Regions from separate parts of the Pantoea sp. XAF26B01_ASV70 genome, predicted to be linked through region 2. Evidence: predicted binding sites of a transcription regulator. Region 2 holds the regulator's gene; the other holds the start of a gene.
What was found. Region 2 encodes Fur, which represses iron uptake genes when iron is present. Its sites were predicted from a motif close to ATAATAATGAGAACNACTATCAA; they were not measured.
Positions count from the first base shown of each region.

Region 1: fepD (Fe(3+)-siderophore ABC transporter permease) is a predicted target of Fur. The motif match lies at 1,969-1,991, and genes of this name have one in related genera.

Region 1 is NZ_CM137251.1:3,744,562-3,747,679, forward strand. Features, by position in the region: gene fepG (iron-enterobactin ABC transporter permease) at 1-929, opposite strand, end outside; gene fepD (Fe(3+)-siderophore ABC transporter permease) at 926-1,915, opposite strand; gene entS (enterobactin transporter EntS) at 2,061-3,118, shown strand, end outside.
Region 2 is NZ_CM137251.1:3,059,543-3,062,660, reverse strand. Features, by position in the region: gene glnS (glutamine--tRNA ligase) at 1-870, shown strand, start outside; gene ACX8ZY_RS14420 (hypothetical protein) at 1,106-1,501, shown strand; gene fur (ferric iron uptake transcriptional regulator) at 1,573-2,016, opposite strand; gene fldA (flavodoxin FldA) at 2,365-2,895, opposite strand; gene ybfE (LexA regulated protein) at 3,028-3,118, opposite strand, start outside.

The sequences.
Region 1 (3,118 bases), 690 kb from region 2:
AGGCTAACCGTGATGACGCCAACCGGCAGCTGATAAGGCAGGAAAAAGTGCTGCGCGGCGTAATCCGCGGCGGTTAACAGCAGCGCGCCGCACAAGGCAGCCAGCGGCAGCGCGCCTTTGATACCGCCACATAGCCGACGAGCAATCTGCGGTGCCAGCAGCGCAATAAAGGAGACAGGACCGACCAGCGCGGTAGAGGCGGCGGTGAGGATCACGCCCGTCAGCATCAGCAAAACGCGGCTGCGTTCAACCGGTACGCCCAGCGCGCAGGCGGTGTCGTCACCCATCTCCAGCAGACGCATGCGCCGGGCCAGCATGCTTGTCGCCAGCAGCGCCAGCAGCAGCACGATAATCACCGGCGTCGTTTTCGCCCAGGTAATGCCGTTGAGTGAACCGGCGCTCCAGAGCCCGGCGCTCAGTGCCGCCTCCAGTGAGGCGCTGATAATCAGCCAGCTGTTCAGCGCCATCAGCAGCGCCCGCACGCTGATGCCCACAATGATCAGACGAAAGGTCTCCACGCCGTTGCGCCAGCTCAACAGCCAGACCACGCCCGCCGTGAGCAGTCCGCCAAGCAGTGCCGCCAGCGTCATGCCCTCCATGTTTTGCTGGAACAGCACCAGTGCCACCAGCACGCCGCTGTAAGCGCCGGTATTGAAACCCAGAATATCGGGGCTGCCCAGCGGGTTGCGCAGCAGCGACTGAAAAATTGCCCCGCTGACGCCCAGTGCCGCACCAATCAGCAGCGCCATCATGACACGCGGCAGTCGCCACTCCAGTACAATCAGCTGTATGTTACGCGCCGCCTCGCCGTTGATAAGGGCCCACAACTGGCTGGCGGAGATCGGTAAGGTGCCGCGCGTAATGCTCAGAAAGGTCAGCACCCCGCAGGCCACCAGCAGCATCAGCGCATTAATCATCACCCGTTTCATAGCTGCCCTCTTCCCGACTTGCGGCGCACCAGCACAATCAGCATCGGCGCGCCCAGTATGGCCGTGACAATCGACACGCGCAGTTCGCCCGGTACCAGCAGCCGTCCCAGAATATCGGCGGCCAGCAGCAAACAGGGGGTGATAAGAAGGGTTCCGGGCAGCATCCAGCGATGATCGTTACCCAGCAGCCAGCGGGCCAGATGTGGCGTCATTAAGCCGACAAAAGCGATGGGGCCGACAGCGGCTGTCGCCGCCCCACTCAGCAGCGCAATAGCCAGTAATCCCACCAGCTGGGTACGCATCACCCGGGTACCCAGCGCGGTCGCCATATCACCGCCCATACTCAGGCTGTTGAGCGAACGCGCCAGCAGCAGCGCCAGCAGGCTACCGGCGACTACCGCCGGAAAGGTGGTGCGCAGAATGGCAAAATTGCGGATATCCAGCGAGCCACTGTGCCAGAAACGCAGATGATCGTAGATGTCAGGATTGAGTAGCGATAAACCAGAGGTTAACCCCTCCAGCACCGCGCCCAGCGCCACGCCTGCCAGCGTCAGACGCACCGGATTAACGCGGCCACCGCCCAGCGCACCGGTCAGCGCCACCAGCAGGGAGGCCAGCAGTGCGCCCGTAAAGGCAAAGCCAAGCCAGTCCGCGGGGGAGTCAGCGCCAGACAGGGCGATGCCCAGCACTACCGCAAAGCCTGCACCGGCGTTGATACCGAGAATGCCGGGATCGGCCAGCGGATTGCGCGTCAGGCTCTGCATCAGCGCGCCCGCCAGACCTAAACTGATCCCGGCCAGCAGACCCGCCAGGGTGCGCGGCAGTCGGGCATCGCGCACGATGACACAATCGACGCGGTTACAGCCGCTGAATAAGGCCTGCGTGACATCATGAAAGGGGATAGATTTGGCACCCAGCATCAGGCTGAGCGCGAGAAGCAACAACAGCAGCATCCCTGAACCTGCTATTGCACGAAGTTGACGCATAACGTTTAAACCTTCACCGATTCATTGAGATCGCAGCACGAGTCATTATGATAATGATACTTGTTATCGTTATTAGTGATTTTTTGTATGTTACCATGACTCCCGGACTCAATGATGAGGAAAATGGGTGCAAAAAAGCGACGTTATGAACAAACCCTCCCACTTTATCGATCTCAGCCTGCTGAGAACCCACCCCGCCTTTCGCGCCATTTTTATCGCCCGCTTTATCTCCATCGTCGCCCTCGGCATGCTGGCGGTGGCGGTACCGGTTCAGATTCAGCAGCTAACGCAGTCGCCGCTGCTGGTGGGGCTGGCGGTGACGCTGGCCGGTGCCGGCATGTTTATCGGCCTGCTGACCGGCGGCGTGCTGGCGGATCGCTATGAGCGCCGACGTCTGATCCTGTTTGCCCGATCCACCTGTGGCCTGGGCTTTGTCGCCTTATGCATCAATGCCCTGCTCCCTTCGCCGTCGGTGATCGCCGTCTTTGTGCTGGGACTGTGGGATGGTTTTTTCGGCGCGATAGGCGTCACCGCGCTGCTGGCGGCGACGCCGGCGCTGGTCGGGCGTGAAAACCTGATGAAAGCAGGTGCGATTACCATGCTGACGGTGCGCTTTGGCGCGATTCTCTCCCCCGCCATTGCCGGACTGGTCATCGCGCAGGGCGGTGTGGCGTGGAACTACGGACTGGCGGCGTTCGGCACGTTGCTGACGGTGCTAACCCTGCTGCGGTTGCCGCGGCTGGCGCCACCGCCGCAGCCGCGTGAGCATCCGCTAAAAGCACTGGTCAGCGGCGTGCAATTCCTGTTTGCCAGCCCGATCGTTGGCATGGCGGCGCTGGTCGGCGCGCTGGTGACGTTAGCCAGCGCGGTGCGCGTGCTCTATCCGGCGCTGGCGCCACACTGGCAGGTCGGTGTGACGGAGTTAGGGCTGATGTATGCCGCCGTTCCGCTGGGTGCTGCCACAGGTGCCCTCACCAGCGGACGGCTGGCACAGTCACCGCAGCCGGGCCGCCTGATTCTGGCGAGTGCTATTGCTGCTTTCGTCGCGCTGGCTCTGTTCAGCCTGATGCCGTGGTTCAGCGCGAGTCTGGTCTGCCTCGCGGCCTTTGGCTATTTCAGTGCCATCAACAGCCTGGTGCAGTACGCGCTGATCCAGACGCTGACGCCTGATGCGCTGCTCGGCAGGATCAACAGCCTCTGGAC
Region 2 (3,118 bases):
GCGGTGATGTCGAAACGTAAACTCACTCAGCTGGTGACCGAGAAGCACGTAGAAGGGTGGGACGATCCGCGCATGCTGACCGTTTCAGGTCTGCGTCGTCGTGGTTACACCGCCGCTTCTATCCGTGAGTTCTGTCGTCGTATTGGCGTGACCAAGCAGGATAACATCGTGGAGATGGCTTCGCTGGAGTCCTGTATCCGCGATGATCTCAACGAGAATGCGCCCCGCGCCATGGCGGTTTTAGATCCGCTTAAAGTGGTGATCGAAAACCTGCCAGCAGGCCATAGCGAAATCGTCACCATGCCAAATCATCCGGGTAAACCGGAGATGGGCACGCGTGAAGTGCCGTTCAGCCGCGAGATCTGGATCGATCGCGCGGATTTCCGTGAAGAGGCGAACAAACAATATAAGCGTCTGGTGCTGGGCAAAGAAGTCCGCCTGCGTAACGCCTATGTGATTCGTGCTGAGCGGGTCGCCAAAGATGAAGCGGGCAACATTACCTGCATCTACTGCACCAGCGATGTTGATACGCTGAGCAAAGATCCAGCCGATGGCCGCAAAGTCAAAGGCGTGATTCACTGGGTTTCTGCGGATCACGCGCAGCCAGCTGAGTTCCGTCTGTATGATCGTCTGTTCAGTGTGCCAAACCCGGCTGCTGCAGAGGATTTCCTGGCGGTCATTAATCCTGAGTCACTGACCATCAAAAACGGCTTTGTTGAACCCAGCCTGCGCGATGTGGAACCGACAACACCGTTTCAGTTTGAACGTGAAGGTTATTTCTGCGCCGACAGCGTTTACTCGAAACCGACGCAACTGGTGTTTAACCGCACCGTCGGTCTTCGTGATACCTGGACCAAAACGGGCGAATAAATTTTTTGGGGCTGACCTCATAAAATGACAAAAGGGCGATTTATCGCCCTTTTTTATTGCCCCGATTTTTACCATCGCCGACGTTTATTCTGCACTAACCACAACCGGTTCAATACCGACTTGTGGGAGTAATCTGAGTTTAAAAAAATTAATCAATTTCAGGATGTGAATTGTCAGCTTTCAGGTAGGCTATCCGCTCTCAGAGGTTGCAAAGCGGGTTACAGAAGGAAAAAAAATGACAGTTCTCGCCCAGGAAGCCAAACACAGTGTCGTCGTTTTACATCAGCTCATTGAACGTATTTTTAATCAGCCAGCCGGATCTGATGACAGTTTCCAGCTGCTGATGTCCTATTTTCATCCTGAATTTCGCATGGTGACCCCAAAGGGCAAAGAGTACAATCTGAACGAGGTCGAGGATCTTTTCCAGCAGTTACAAGGGCAGCGGGAAGGGATGCGCATTGCCACCTGTGAACATGTCATTCTCTCTCATCATGAAAAAGAGATCGTCGTACAGTATCGCGAAATGCAGATGATGAACGGCAATAACCAGAGCCGCATTTCGCTGGCCATTCTGGATTGCAGCAGCTCCATTCCACGCTGGCGCTATCTGCAGGAGACGCTGGTCGCCTGAGGTGAGGGCAGAAAACAGACGAAAAAAAACCGGTGAATTCACCGGTTTTTTTATTTCAGGCCGCGCCAGCGTTACTGGTCGTGCAGCGTTTCGTCTTCACGGCAATCGCCCAGCGTACAGTGTCCATAGAGATAGAGGCTGTGGTTGGTCAGCTTGATGCCATGGCGGGTCGCGATTTCACGCTGACGCGTTTCAATCGATTCGTCGCTGAACTCGATAACCTTGCCGCAATCCAGGCAGATCAGGTGATCGTGGTGATGCTGCTGCGTCAGTTCGAAGACAGACTTGCCGCCTTCAAAGTTGTGACGAGTCACAATACCGGCATCATCAAACTGGTTCAGAACACGGTAAACGGTCGCCAGGCCAATCTCTTCGCCAATGTCGATCAGGCGTTTATACAAATCTTCCGCACTGACGTGATGGCACTCAGGTTCCTGAAGCACTTCCAGAATTTTCAGTCTGGGCAGCGTTACTTTCAGGCCAGCCTTCTTTAATGCGGTGTTGTTGTCAGTCATGCGGATTTTGTCCTGTTACTAATATTCACTTTTGTGGCTTATCGCCTTGAATGTCGATCTGTGCTCATTCTCATTTGCGTCTCATTATAGAACTGAAGCGATGAAATGAAAACCAGAGGGCGTGTCTGAATCATCATGGGCTATTGGGGATTCGTCACCGGGCCGGGGAAGATTCTGACAGAGGTCTGTTAGCACATCACTTAGTCTTGCCGCCTGAGAAAATAAGCGGAAGATCGATGCGGGTATTCTACAGATTAAACGGAGAAAGTTAAAAAAATGTGGCTATTATTTCTATAGGCATTTTCATTGCCTCAATGTGAGCTGGCGCTCACATTGAGTCGGGCAGGATCAGGCTTCGATGATCTCTTTCAGCTGCAGTTCATCAAAAATCTGCTTAACCCACTGCTCCACACGCTGGCTGGTCAGCTCAGGCTGGCGATCTTCGTCAATGGCCAGGCCCAGGAAGTGGGTATCATCGGCCAGGCCTTTCGAGGCTTCGAAGTGATAGCCTTCAGTTGGCCAGTGTCCGACAATCACGGCACCGTGCGGTTCGATAATGTCGCGAATCGTGCCCATGGCATCACAGAAATACTCTGCGTAATCTTCCTGGTCGCCACAGCCAAACAGCGCAACCAGCTTGCCGTTAAAATCGATCTCTTCCAGCGTCGGGAAAAAGTCATCCCAGTCGCACTGCGCTTCGCCGTAGTACCAGGTCGGAATACCCAGCAGCAGGATATCAAACGCTTCCAGATCTTCTTTTGTGCTTTTTGCGATGTCATGGACTTCTGCAACATCTGTACCCAGCTGTTTCTGGATCATTTTTGCAATGTTTTCGGTATTGCCGGTATCGCTGCCGAAGAAGATGCCTACGAGTGCCATGAGTAAAATAACCTCTTAAATCCTGATGATGAGATGTGTGCCGCAGCACATTTCAGCGAATAATAGCAGACGAGAGAAAACCGGTGAACGGTTAAAGCCCCGACATTTGCCTCTGCGTGCGATTTGCCCGCATTAATCCAGTTTGAGCTGTGCCAGTAGCATCTGTTCAATCAGTTCGCTACGGCTGAGATTGCGCTGTTCTGCCAGCGTATTGAGTGCATCG